Regions from separate parts of the Bradyrhizobium zaerense genome, predicted to be linked through region 1. Evidence: predicted binding sites of a transcription regulator. Region 1 holds the regulator's gene; each other region holds the start of a gene.
What was found. The regulator PhoB, encoded in region 1, activates phosphate uptake and scavenging genes when phosphate is short. The targets are predictions, from matches to a motif close to TGTCATNNANCTGTCAT.

Region 1 (4,605 bases):
GGCCTGATCCTGCTCGGCCTGCTGCTATTCGTGCTGACGTTCTTCGTGCTCGCGGCGGCGCGGCTGATGCTGATGCGGCTGGAAAAGAGGGCGGGGAACTGAAGCCATGAACCCGATCTATTCCCGCCGCCGCCGCAAGGACATCGTCATCCGCGGGCTCTGCATCGCCGCAACCGCGTTCGGCGTCACCTGGCTTGCGCTGATCCTGATCACGCTGCTCTACAATGGCCTCGCCGGACTCAATTTCCAGCTCTTCACCGAAAATACGCCGCCACCCGGATCGAACGAGGGCGGCCTGCTCAACGCCATCGTCGGCTCGCTGATCATGACCGTGATCGGCGTCGGCATCGGCGCGCCGCTCGGCATGTTCGCCGGCACCTATCTCGCCGAGTATGGCCGCAACGACCGGCTGACCTCGGTGATCCGCTTCATCAACGATATCCTGCTCTCGGCGCCCTCGATCATCATCGGCCTGTTCATCTACGGCGCAGTGGTGGTGCCGATGCGCGGCTTCTCGGCAATCGCGGGTGCGCTGGCGCTCGCCGTGATCGTGATCCCGGTGGTGCTGCGCACGACCGAGGACATGCTGCTCCTGGTGCCGAATGCGCTGCGTGAGGCAGCTTCCGCGCTCGGCCTGCCGCGTTCGCTGGTGATCAAGCGCATTGCCTATCGTTCTGCCCGTTCCGGTCTCATCACCGGCGTGCTGCTCGCCACCGCCCGTGTTGCCGGCGAAACCGCGCCGCTGCTGTTCACCGCGTTGTCGAACCAGTTCTTCAGCCTGGGCCTGAACAAGACCATGGCGAACCTGCCGGTCACCATCAACAACTTCGTGCAGAGCCCCTATGCCTACTGGAAGCAGCTGGCCTGGAGCGGCGCGCTGCTCATCACCCTGACCGTTCTTGCCCTGAATATTGGCGCGCGCATTCTTGGCGCCGAGAGGACCGCAAAATGAGTGATCTGTCCGTATCGATGAGCGCGGCCGGTGGACTGCCGCACGCGCCGGTGCTGCCCGAGGCGCCCCCCAAGGTGACCGTGCGCAACCTGAACTTCTACTATGGCGAGCACCACGCGCTGAAGAACATCAACCTGACGCTCGGCGCCAACCGCGTCACCGCGTTCATCGGCCCGTCGGGCTGCGGCAAGTCGACCCTGCTGCGCATCTTCAACCGGATGTACGATCTCTATCCGGGCCAGCGCGCCACCGGTCAGCTCATGCTCGACCAGACCAACATCCTCGACGGCAAGCTCGACCTCAATCTGCTGCGTGCCCGCGTCGGCATGGTGTTCCAGAAGCCGACGCCGTTCCCGATGACGATCTACGAGAACATCGCTTTCGGCATCCGCCTTTACGAGAAGATCTCGAAATCGGAGATGGACGACCGCGTCGAGAAGGCGCTGCGCGGCGGCGCGTTGTGGAACGAGGTCAAGGACAAGCTCAACGCCTCCGGCCTCTCGCTGTCCGGCGGCCAGCAGCAGCGCCTCTGCATCGCCCGTACGGTCGCGGTGCGACCCGAGGTGATCCTGTTCGACGAGCCCTGCTCGGCGCTCGACCCGATCTCGACCGCCAAGGTCGAGGAGCTGATCCAGGAATTAGCCGAGAGCTACACGATTGCGATCGTCACCCACAACATGCAGCAGGCGGCCCGCGTCTCCGACAAGACCGCCTTCATGTATCTCGGCGAACTGATCGAATTCGACGACACCAGCAAGATCTTCACGTCGCCGACCGATCGGCGTACGCAGGATTACATCACCGGCCGGTTCGGCTGAGGAGACGGGACATGGGTTCTGAACATACCGCAAAGGCCTTCGATACCGATCTCCAGGAGCTCACGCGCCTGGTCGCCGAAATGGGCGGGATCGCCGAGCGCATGATCGTCGATTCCGTCGACGCCCTGATCCGCCGCGACGTCGCGCTCGGCCAGCGCGTCGTCACCACCGACGCTGAGCTCGATACGCTCCAGAGACGCATCGAGGAGCGTGCGGTGCTCACGATCGCCCGCCGCCAGCCGATGGCGGTCGACCTGCGCGAGATCGTCGGCGCCATGCGCGTTGCGACCGATCTCGAGCGCATCGGCGACCTCGCCAAGAACATGGGCAAGCGCGTCGCGGCGCTGGAGACCGATTTCCATCCGCTCAAGCTGTTCCGCGGGCTCGAGCACATGACCGATCTCGTGCAGCAGCAGGTCAAGTCGGTGCTCGACGCCTATGCCGCGCACGATCTGCCGGCGGCGATGGCGGTGTGGAAGGGTGACGAGGAAGTCGACGCCATCTGCACTTCGCTGTTCCGCGAGCTCCTCACCTACATGATGGAAGATCCGCGCAACATTTCGTTTTGCATCCACCTGATGTTCTGCGCCAAGAACATCGAACGGATCGGCGATCACGCCACCAACGTCGCCGAGACCGTGTTCTACATGATCGAAGGTCAGGCCATGACCGACAAGCGGCCGAAGGGCGACATGACAACCTTCGCCACGACCCTCCCGAATATTTGAATCATCAAGGAGCGACGGCACCATGGGCGCACGCATTATGGTGGTTGAGGACGAGGAAGCTCTGACCGAGCTTCTCCGCTACAACCTCGAAGGCGACGGCTATGACGTCGAGACGGTGATGCGCGGCGACGACGCCGATACCCGTCTCAAGGAGCATCTTCCCGATCTGATAGTGCTCGACTGGATGCTGCCCGGCCTCTCCGGCATCGAACTGTGCCGTCGGCTGCGGGCGCGATCCGACACCAAGCAGTTGCCGATCATCATGCTCACCGCGCGCGGCGAGGAGAGCGAGCGGGTGCGGGGATTGGCGACCGGCGCCGACGACTACATCGTCAAGCCGTTTTCGGTGCCCGAGCTGTTGGCCCGCGTGAAGGGCCTGCTCAGGCGTGCAAGCCCCGAGCGGCTCGCCACCGTGCTCGCCTTTGGCGATATCGAGCTCGACCGTGACAAACGGCGTGTGGCGCGCTCGGGCCGGCCGATCGATCTCGGCCCGACCGAATATCGCCTGTTGGAGTTTTTCCTGGAGCATCCCGGCCGCGTGTTCTCGCGCGAGCAGCTGCTCGACAGCGTCTGGGGCCGCGACATCTATATCGACGAGCGCACCGTCGACGTCCATATCGGCCGCCTGCGCAAGCTGCTCAATCTCGGCCGCGAGCAGGACCCGATCCGCACCGTGCGCGGTGCCGGCTATGCGCTGGATGATCGCTTTGCGAAGGCGGAGCAGGCGTAGGGTTTAGTGGGTGAGTTTGAGTGCGGCTGGGGCCACAATCCCAGCCGTCGTCCCGGACAAGCGAGCTAGCGAGCGCTGATCCGGGACCCATAACCACAAAGAGTGGTTTGGCGAACACTCGGGGTGACCACTTCGCGCAATCATTGCGCCTGGTGGCTATGGGTCCCGGATCTGCGCGCGCTTGAGGCGCGCTTGTCCGGGACGACATCGAGTTTGTTGGAGCCGTCATCAATGACGGCCGCCGTCTTGAACGTCAGAACGACTTCACCGCGACGGCTTCACCGGCGCACGGCGGCGATCCGACGCCGGCTGGTAGGCGACGCGCGAGTGCTGGGCGCAATAGGGCAGGCCCGAGAGCGCCCTGCCGCCGCAGAAGAAGAAATCCGCGCTCGAGGGATCGCCGACCGGCCAGTGGCAGGTTGCCTCGTTCAATTCAAGCAGCGACAGCCGCTGGCTCATCGGCACCACGTTGTCGTAGGTGACCGGTTCGGCCTCCATCTCGACCTCGAAGGCCTGCGCCAGCGCGGTGTTGCCGCGCGCGACGGGGCGGCTCACCCGCATCATATGCTGCGCGGGACGCGCCTTGCGCGGCCGGGGAGCAGCTGAAGACGGGCTCTTGGCGCGGCCGGACAGGCCGAGCCTGTGCACCTTGCCGATCACGGCGTTGCGGGTCACGTTGCCGAGCTCTGCCGCGATCTGGCTGGCCGAAAGTCCGGCCTCCCAGAGCTTTTTCAGCTGTTCGACGCGATCGTCGGACCAGGTCAAAACCGTCATTGCACCCTTTCCTTCGCCGCGCGCCAGCCATCCTGGGGCACACAGCGAATGCTAAGCCTCGAAAAACCCGTGCCGTCAGAATCCCTTAAGGCTCGCCGGGCGCGCCTAGAACGCCCGAACGCTTACGCCGGTACATGAGGACTTAGAGATCAGAACCGCTGCACGAGATGTCGTATCTGACAAGCCAAACGCTACAATATGGCGTGACTCACGCGCAAGAGTCTGCCGACTCGCTTCCACATGTTCCGTGGGCAAAACCCGCAAATTCGGCACCGCAAGACTACGGATTCAGCCTTTCGCGAGGCTTTCCGGCGGCATTGACACCCGTGGTGCCAAGCATAAGATAGTGACACGTGCCGCCCTTAAAAGGCGGCACGTTTCGTTTTCCGGACCAATGATGCGCTGCGCAAGGCGCGTTCAGGCCGTCTGAAACATCCAAGAGACCATCATGACCAACAGCGCCGCGCCGCATTTGCTTCCCGTTTTCGCCAGGGCCGAGATCGGCTTCGAGCGCGGCGAAGGCTGCTGGCTGATCGCCACCAACGGCGACCGCTATCTCGATTTCACCTCGGGCGTGGCGGTGAATGCGCTCGGCCATGCCCA
Region 2 (4,605 bases), 380 kb from region 1:
AGCAGCGGATTCCAGTCGACGCCGGCGGCGCGCAGATATCGCGCCAGCACACCGAGCGAGGGATGCAGCATGAAAATCCAGAGCACGCCGACGACGGGCGGCGCGACGGCATAGGGCCAGATCAGCAGCGTGCGATAGAGCATCGATCCGCGCAGCGGCTTGTCCGCCATTACCGCGAGCAGGAGCGCGAACGACAGCGAGGACACGGCGATCGCGAACGAGAAGAAGAAGGTGCGGACGATCGTCTCGAAATAGGCGGGGTCTTTGAACAGTTCGACATAGTTGTCGAACCAGACGAAGCTCGTCGACAGACCGAAGGCGTCCTGGAGCAGGAAGGACTGGATCACGGCTTGGGCAGCCGGCCAGTAGAAAAATATCAGGACCACCGCGAGTTGCGGGGCAACCAGCGCGTAGGGCAACAGCTTTGACTGGAAAATGGCTTGCTTTTGCATGGTGTCAGCAGAGCGGCAGGCCGGGTCGCGGCCTGCCGCTCATGGGCCTCACTTCACGGCGGTCTTTTCGAACTGCCGCAGCATCACGTTGCCGCGCTCGACCGCGGAATCCAGCGCCTGCTTGGCGGTCTTCTTGCCGGCGAGCGCCTGCTCGATCTCTTCCGACCAGACGTCGCGCAGCTGCACCATGTTGCCGAGCCGCAGGCCGCGCGAATTCTCGGTCGGCTCCTTGTTGGTCAGCTCGAGCAGGGGCGTTTCGAGATAGGGCTGGTCCTTGTAGAAGCCCTCCGCCTTCGCCTTCTCATACGCCGCCTTGGTGATCGGCAGATAGCCGGAGGCCTTGTGGATGTAGACCTGGCGATCGGTGTCGGAGAGGAAGGTCAGGAATTTTGCGACGCCCTTGTATTCCTCGGCTGACTTGCCGCCCATGACCCAGAGCGAGGCACCGCCAATGATCGAGTTCTGCGGCGCGCCCTTGATGTCCGGATAGTACGGCATCGGCACGGCGTTGAAGTTGAACTTGGCCTGCGCCTTGACATTGCCGAAGAAGGCCGACGAGGTCAGGTAAATCGCGCACTCACCCGAGGTGAAGCGGCCTTCGCCGGTGTTGGTACGGCCGGCATAGTCGTAGGTCTTGTCCTTCTGCAGTTCGACCAGCTTCTCGAGATGCTTGACCTGAAGCGGGCCGTTGAACTCCAGCACGGTGTCGAAGCCGTCGAGGCCGTTCGCCTTGCTGGCGAGCGGCACGTTGTGCCAGGCGGAGAGCTGCTCGAGATTGACCCAGGTGACCCAGGAGCCGGAGAAGCCGCAGGTCGGGTGGCCGTTGTCGTGCAGCTTCTTGGCCGCCGCGAACGTTTCCGGCCAGGTCTTCGGGATTTCGACATTCGCCTTCTTCAGCTCGTCGAGGTTGACCCACATCACCGTCGATGACGAGTTGAAGGGGAAGGACAGCATCTCGCCCTTCGAGGTCGAATAATAGCCGGTGATGGCGGGCAGGTAGATCTTGGGATCGAACTTCTCGCCGGCCTCGGCCATCAGCTTGTAGACGGGCTTCACGGCGCCGGTCGCGGCCATCATGGTGGCGGTGCCGACTTCGAACACCTGCATGATATGCGGGGCGTTGCCGGCGCGGAACGCGGCGATGCCGGCATTCATCGTATCGGCGTAGTTGCCCTTGTAGGTCGGGATCACCTTGTAGTCGCTCTGCGACGCGTTGAAGTCGGTGGCGAGCTTGACGATGACGTCATTGTTCGCGCCGGTCATCGCGTGCCACCACTGGATTTCAGTCACGGCCAGCGCCGGCGAAACGCTCATGCCAACCGTTACCGCAAATGCTGCAGCTGCCCCAAAATGTCGAAGAGCCATCAAGTAAACCTCCCTTGGCCGTCAAAAAGATCGCTTGCGCTAGCAGCGCCACATGACGTTCACATGACTGTGTAAGCGGGCGAAACGAAAGCGGCAAGCGCGGCAAAAAGAAAGCCGTCAAATAGGCGAAGGCCCAGCGCGCAGTCTCATCCATTCGCGGTGCACACACGCGCCCGCGCCGCAGTGCGGTATTGGATGTGTGAGGTCGACCATCGCACCGCGGCCTCCTTGCCTCTCCCGCTTGCGGGAGAGGTCGCGCCGAAGGCGCGGGTGAGGGTTCTCTCCTCCCGGGCATTGTCCCGTTGCGGAGACACCCTCTCACGAGCCCTCTCCGCAGGCGGGAGAGGGAGCGCACCTGGGCTGGAGTTCGGTCTTCGTGTTATGTTAGCGCTTGCGCTCGGGCCCGCAGACCGTGCCGGTCTCGACCATCGCGTCGATCTCGGCCCTGGAATAGCCGAACTCGCCCAGCACCTCGGCGGCGTGCTGGCTGAATTTCGGCGGCAGGCGGCGCAGGCTCGGCTTGCTGCGATCGAGCCGGATCGGCGACGCCACGCCCTTGTACCAATCCTTTTCGATGACATCGCCGCGGGCGACCGTGTGCGGATTGGTCAGCGCCTGGTCGATCTTCTGTACGGGGCCTGCGGGCAGGCCCGCAGCAAGCAGACGATTGCACAGCGGCTCGGCCTCGTGCTGGCTGAACACCGCGGCAAGCTCGGCGCGCAGGGCCTCGCGATTGGCGATGCGGTCCTTGTTGCGGGCAAAGCGCGGATCGGTGCCGAGCTCGGGCTTGCCGATCTCCTTCGCGAGCTTGCGGAAGGTGCCGTCATTGCCCACGCCGATGAAGATGTCGTCGGTCCTGGTCGGGAAGATCGCATAAGGAACGAGATTGGGATGCTCGTTGCCGGTGAGCGACGGCGGCTTGCCGTGCATGAAATAATTCGCGGTGTGCGGATGCATGATGGCAAGGCCGGTCTCGTACAGCGTCGTCTCCAGGAACTGACCCTGGCCCGAGCGCTGCCGCTCCGACAGAGCCATCAAAATGCCGATCGCCGCGTAGAGTCCCGTGGTGATGTCGACCAAGGGCACGCCGATCCGCATCGGCCCGCTCTCCGGCGAGCCGGTCGCCGCGATCATGCCGGTCATCGCCTGGATGATGGCGTCATAGCCGGGATTGCCGCCGCGCGGGCCGTCGGCGCCGAAGCCGCAGATCCGGCAATGCACGAGGCGCGGGAATTTTTCGCGCAAGTTCTCATTGCCGATGCCCCATTTCTCCAGCGTGCCCGGCTTGAAATTCTCGATCAGGACGTCGGCCGTCTCGAGCATCTTGAGCAGCACGGCGCGGCCGCCTTCGGAGGCGAGGTCGAGGCCGATCGAGCGCTTGTTGCGGTTGATGCCGACGAAATAGGCCGCGTCTTCCTCGTGGAAGGGAGGGCCCCAGTCGCGCACCTCGTCGCCCGCCGGCGGCTCGACCTTGATCACGTCGGCGCCATGGTCGGCGAGAATCTGCGTGCAGTAGGGGCCGCCGAGCACGCGCGTGAGATCAATGACGCGCAGTCCGCTCATTGCGCCCGAAGCAGCTTCAGAACTCATGGCTTCGCTTCCCCTGTGTCGATATTGACCACAGGCCTAGCGAGGTTCCGGCATGCCAGCAATGGCTTGTTGCGTAGGGCCATATGCGGCGCACGCGCCGCAATCCCGCGGGATGGTAAATCAACGGAAATGGCCGGCCCGAGAGGATCCCGGGCCAGCCGATCCGCATCTTCGATCAGACCACCGTCAGGCGGACGTCGACATTGCCGCGCGTCGCGTTGGAGTACGGGCAGACCTGGTGCGCCTTCTCGACCAGCGCCTCGGCTTCCGCACGGGCAAGGCCCGGTAGCGACACGGCGAGATCGATGTCGAGGCCGAATCCGCCGGCCGCGCGTGGGCCGATGCCGACGGTCGAGGTGACGGAGGCGTCAGCGGGGACCTTCGGGCCGCCCTGCGAGGCCACGAACTTCATCGCGCCGATGAAGCAGGCGGCATAGCCGGCCGCAAACAGCTGTTCGGGGTTGTTGCCGGCGCCACCGCCGCCGCCGAGTTCCTTCGGCGTGGTCAGCTTGACGTCCAACGCGCCATCGAGGGTCGCGGCATGGCCGTCGCGGCCGCCGGTGGCTTTTGCACTGGTCTTGTAGAGGACATTCACCGACATTTTCGTCTCCCTGTTTTCCTGTTGGGTGCGGCTTATATGGCAGACAATTAGATTGTGCGCAATTTAAATCAGGCCGCCTCACATTTAATTGTTCGCAATTGAATGCGCGGCCGCCAGGTCCCAGAATGACAGGACGAATCTCGTGAGATCGAACATGGCCCGGAAACACTCCGCGGTGGACCCGCTGCGGCTCGACAATCAAATCTGCTTCGCGGTCTATTCCGCCGCGCATGCCTTCAACCGCGTCTACAAGCCGCTGCTCGACCGGCTCGGCCTCACCTATCCGCAATATCTGGTGATGCTGGTGCTGTGGGAGCGCGACGACGTGCCCGTGAGGGACATTGGCGAAAAGCTGTTTCTGGATTCGGGCACCCTGACGCCGCTGTTGAAGCGGCTCGAGGCCGCCCATCTGGTCAAGCGCACGCGCTCGAGCGAGGACGAGCGCCAGGTGCTGATCGCGCTGACGCCCCAGGGGCACGCGTTGAAGGAGAAAGCGCGCGCCGTGCCGCAGTCGATCCTGGCGGCATCGGATTGCTCGGTGTCGGAGCTGGTGGCGATGAAAGACGAGATCGTGGCGCTACGCGACCGGCTCAATGC
Region 3 (4,605 bases), 3.6 Mb from region 1:
GCCTCGATACCTTTTGCGGCGTCGATCACCATCACGGCGGAATCGACGGCCGTGAGCGTGCGGTAGGTGTCTTCCGAAAAGTCCTCGTGGCCCGGCGTGTCCAGCAGGTTGAACACGAGCCCTTCGAACTCGAAGGTCATCACCGAGGTCACGACCGAGATGCCGCGCTCGCGCTCGATCTTCATCCAGTCCGAACGGGTGTTGCGCCGCTCGCCCTTGGCCTTGACCTGACCGGCGAGATTGATGGCGCCGCCGAACAGCAGCAGCTTTTCGGTCAGCGTGGTCTTGCCGGCGTCCGGATGCGAGATGATCGCAAAGGTCCGCCGCCGCGCCACTTCAGCGGCAAGCGGGGAACGGGCCGGCGATTCGGCTGTGGTGGTGGCGATGTCGGACATAGCGGGAGCGTTTGACAGGGAAAATGGGCCTGATCAAGCCTGATGTGGTGATTGCGAGGCCCTTGGACCAGCCCCATATCGGGCTTGCCCATATCCGCCTCGGGGAAGCACGGCCTTTCCCCTTATCGGCACGCCAGTCGCGGGGACGCCCCTGCCTTGATCGGAGGGTCGTCATGGCCTGGAGCATCCTGTTCATCGCCGGTCTGCTGGAAGTCTCCTGGGCGATCGGGCTCAAATATACCGAGGGTTTCACCAGGCTCATTCCCTCCGTCCTGACGCTCGGGGCCATGACCGGCAGCATCCTGCTGCTCGGCCTTGCGCTGAAATCGCTGCCGATCGGAACCGCCTACGCGGTCTGGACCGGGATTGGCGCGGTCGGCACCGCGACGCTCGGCATCGTCCTGTTCGGCGAGCCGGCAACCGCATTTCGCCTCGCCAGCATCGGACTGATCGTCGCCGGGATTGTCGGGCTGAAACTCGTTACTTGAGGAAAATCTTGACGGCCCACCAGGTCAGCGCCGCGATGATCGCGGAGGCCGGCATCGTGATCACCCAGGCATAGACGATCGAGCTGGCGACGTTCCAGCGCACCGCCGAAAGGCGGCGCGCGGCACCGACGCCGACGATCGCACCGGTGATGGTGTGGGTGGTCGAGACGGGAACTCCGAGGAAGGTGGCTATGAACAGGGTCGCAGCGCCACCGGTCTCGGCGCAAAAGCCTTGCATCGGCGTCAACTTGGTGATGCGCAGGCCCATGGTGCGGACGATGCGCCAGCCGCCCATCAGCGTCCCCATCGCCATCGCCGCCTGGCACGACAACACCACCCAGAACGGCACGTAGAATTCGCCGCCGAGCTGGCCCTGCGAATAAAGCAGCACGGCGATGATGCCCATGGTCTTCTGCGCGTCATTGCCGCCATGGCCGAGCGAATAGAGCGATGCGGAGGCAAATTGCAGGATGCGAAAGGCCCGGTCCACGGCAAACGGTGTCGAGCGCACCGACGCCCAGGAGACGATCGCAACCAGCATCATCGCCAGCAGGAAGCCGACCACCGGAGACAGCACGATGGCGATGACCGTCTTGGACAAACCGCTCCAGACTGCCGCCGAGAGCCCGGCCTTGGCGACCCCTCCGCCGAACAGACCGCCGATCAAGGCGTGCGACGAGGACGATGGAATGCCGAGCGCCCAGGTGACGATGTTCCAGACGATGGCGCCGACCAGGGCGGCGAAGATCACCTGCGCATCGACGATTGCGGGATCGATGATGCCGGTGCCGATGGTCTGGGCGACGTGCAGGCCGAACACCATGAAGGCGACGAAATTGAAGAAGGCGGCCCAGAACACCGCAAATTGCGGCCGCAGCACGCGGGTCGAGACGATGGTCGCGATCGAATTGGCGGCGTCGTGCAGGCCGTTCAGGAAATCGAACAGCAGCGCGACAGCAATCAGTCCGAGCAGGACGGGAAGACCCAACGCAGCATCCACGGCGCGGCCCCTGCGCTAGACTTGTTCAATGACGATGCTGTTGATCTCGTTCGCCACGTCATCGAAGCGATCGGCGACCTTTTCGAGGTGGTCGTAGATCTCCGCCCCCACGATGAAGTACATCGCACTGCCGTCGCGATGCTTGAGGAACAGCTCCTTCAGGCCGATGTCGTGGAGATCGTCGACCCGGCCCTCCAGCTTGCCCAGTTCCTCCGTGATCGCCGTCAGCATGGCGACGTTCTGGCCGATCGCCTGCATCAGCGGCAGCGCGCGCCCGACCAGGTTGGCGCATTCGATCAAGAGCCCGCCGATCTCGCGCATCGGCGGTTCGAAGGTGCGGACCTCGAACAGCATCACGGCCTTGGCCGTCTGCTGCATCTGGTCGATGGCGTCGTCCATCGACGTGATCAGGTTCTTGATATCGCCACGGTCGAACGGCGTGATGAAGGTGCGGCGTACCGCGGTCAGCACCTCACGGGTGATATTGTCGGCGTCGTTCTCGAACTGGTTGACGCGCTGGCAATAGACCGGCGTCTCCTCGCCCCCGTTCAGCATGCCCTGGAGCGCGATGGAGCCCTGGATCACGGTCTGGGCGTGGCGGTCGAACAGGTCGAAGAACCGTTCTTCCTTGGGCAGGAAAGCGCGAAACCATCGCATCATGGGAATGGGCTACCGGTTGAAAATGGCGCGACCCGATCAGGCCGTCATTAAACCGTCATAGACCATTTTCGATCCGCGCGCGTGCCACCTCACGCCCGCGGAGCCGGATCATCCACCGCTTTCGATCGGCAGAGAAATCGACGTGATATCAATCCCTTAGAGTGAACGCCGGAAGTAATGCGCGATTTCCCCGACCACGCCGCGGCGGAAGGTGAGCACGCAGATCACGAAGATCGAGCCCTGGATCACCGTCACCCACTGGCCGAAGCCCGCCAGATATTGCTGCATGGCGATGATCGCGAACGCGCCGACCACGGGCCCGAAGATGGTGCCGAGACCGCCAACCAGCGTCATCAGCACGACTTCGCCCGACATCGACCAGTGCACGTCGGTGAGCGAAGCATTCTGCGCCACGAACACTTTGAGCGATCCGGCAAAACCGGCGAGCGTGCCCGAGAGGACGAAAGCCAGGAACTTGTACTGGTCGGTCCGGTAACCGAGCGAGATCGCGCGCGGCTCGTTCTCGCGGATCGCCTTCAAGACCTCCCCGAACGGCGAATTGATGATGCGGTAGATCAGCAGGAAGCCGCCGAGGAAGCCAACCAGCACCACGTAATAGAGCACGGTCGGCTTGGTCAGATCGAACACGCCGAACAAATGCCCCTGCGGAATGCCCTGGATGCCGTCCTCACCATGGGTGAACGGGGTCTGCAAATAGAGGAAATACAGAAGCTGCGACAGCGCCAGCGTGATCATCGAGAAATAGATGCCCTGCCGGCGGATCGAGATGTAGCCGGTCACGATCGACAGCACGAAGGCACCGGCGACACCGACGAGGATGCCGAGCTCCGGCGGCAGGCCCCACACCTTGAGCGCGTGCGCGGAGCAATAGCCGGCAGTGCCCAGGAACATCGCGTGGCCGAACGACAGCAAGCCGCCATAGCCGATCAGCAGGTTGAAGGCGCAGGCGAGCAGCGCGAAGCACAGCGCCTGCATCACGAAGAACGGATAGATGCCGCTGAATGGCACCGCGGCCAGCAGCAGCGCCATCGCCGCGAACACGATCATCTCGTCGCGCATCGCGCGCGGGGTCACCGGCAGCGTGTCGTCCGTCAAGGCTGTCATGTCAGGCCGCCCTTCCCGTCAATCCGGTTGGCTTCACCAAGAGCACCAGCACCATCAGCACGAACACGACGGTGTTGGAGGCCTCGGGATAAAAATACTTGGTCAGACCCTCGATCACGCCGAGCGCAAAGCCGGTGATGATCGATCCCATGATCGATCCCATGCCGCCGATCACAACGACCGCGAACACGACGATGATGAGGTCTGCGCCCATCAGCGGCCGCACCTGGTTGATCGGCGCCGAGAGCACGCCGGCGAGCGCGGCAAGACCGACGCCGAGGCCGTAAGTCAGCGTGATCATCCGCGGCACGTTGATGCCGAAGGCGCGCACCAGCGTCGGATTTTCGGTCGCGGCGCGCAGGTAGGCGCCGAGCCGCGTCTTCTCGATCAGGAACCAGGTTGCCACACAGACGACCAGGGAGAAAATGACGACCCAGGCGCGATAGATCGGCAGGAACATGAAGCCGAGATTGATGCCGCCCTTGAGCTGATCCGGAATGGCGTAAGGCAGGCCGGACGAACCGAAATAGTTCTGGAACACGCCCTGAACGATCAGCGCGATGCCGAAGGTCAGCAGCAGCCCGTAAAGGTGATCGAGCCCGGTCAGCCATTGCAGCATCGTCCGCTCCAGGATCATGCCAAAGATGCCGACCACGATCGGCGCGATCAACAGGGCCCACCAGTAATTCAGACCCGCGAGGTCCAGCAGGAAATAGGCGCAGAACGCACCCATCATGTAGAGCGCGCCGTGGGCGAAATTGATTATGTTGAGCATGCCGAAGATCACGGCGAGCCCGAGACTGAGCAGCGCGTAGAACGAGCCGTTGATCAGTCCCACCAGTAGCTGTGCATAGAGAGCCTGCATCGATCCCGCACCCAGTCCCTTCGGCGTTCCTCTGAAAGTCGCCCGCAGACCTGACGGCCTGCGGGCGGTCGT

Region 2: a site for PhoB is predicted at 1,870-1,886, ahead of ugpB (sn-glycerol-3-phosphate ABC transporter substrate-binding protein UgpB). Genes of this name have one in related genera too.
Region 3: a site for PhoB is predicted at 2,586-2,602, ahead of AB8Z38_RS08900 (DUF47 domain-containing protein). Genes of this name have one in related genera too.

The regions. Positions count from the first base shown of each region.
Region 1 covers NZ_CP165734.1:5,351,678-5,356,282, forward strand. The annotation lists gene pstC (phosphate ABC transporter permease subunit PstC) at 1-102, shown strand, start outside; gene pstA (phosphate ABC transporter permease PstA) at 107-952, shown strand; gene pstB (phosphate ABC transporter ATP-binding protein PstB) at 949-1,770, shown strand; gene phoU (phosphate signaling complex protein PhoU) at 1,782-2,498, shown strand; gene phoB (phosphate regulon transcriptional regulator PhoB) at 2,521-3,228, shown strand; gene AB8Z38_RS25715 (GcrA family cell cycle regulator) at 3,493-4,002, opposite strand; gene AB8Z38_RS25720 (aspartate aminotransferase family protein) at 4,451-4,605, shown strand, end outside.
Region 2 covers NZ_CP165734.1:4,967,226-4,971,830, forward strand. The annotation lists gene ugpA (sn-glycerol-3-phosphate ABC transporter permease UgpA) at 1-452, opposite strand, end outside; gene ugpB (sn-glycerol-3-phosphate ABC transporter substrate-binding protein UgpB) at 501-1,817, opposite strand; gene AB8Z38_RS24015 (CaiB/BaiF CoA transferase family protein) at 2,202-3,407, opposite strand; gene AB8Z38_RS24020 (organic hydroperoxide resistance protein) at 3,583-4,008, opposite strand; gene AB8Z38_RS24025 (MarR family winged helix-turn-helix transcriptional regulator) at 4,163-4,605, shown strand, end outside.
Region 3 covers NZ_CP165734.1:1,771,747-1,776,351, forward strand. The annotation lists gene AB8Z38_RS08885 (peptide chain release factor 3) at 1-395, opposite strand, end outside; gene sugE (quaternary ammonium compound efflux SMR transporter SugE) at 569-883, shown strand; gene AB8Z38_RS08895 (anion permease) at 876-1,883, opposite strand; gene AB8Z38_RS08900 (DUF47 domain-containing protein) at 1,899-2,543, opposite strand; gene AB8Z38_RS08905 (branched-chain amino acid ABC transporter permease) at 2,700-3,668, opposite strand; gene AB8Z38_RS08910 (branched-chain amino acid ABC transporter permease) at 3,670-4,533, opposite strand.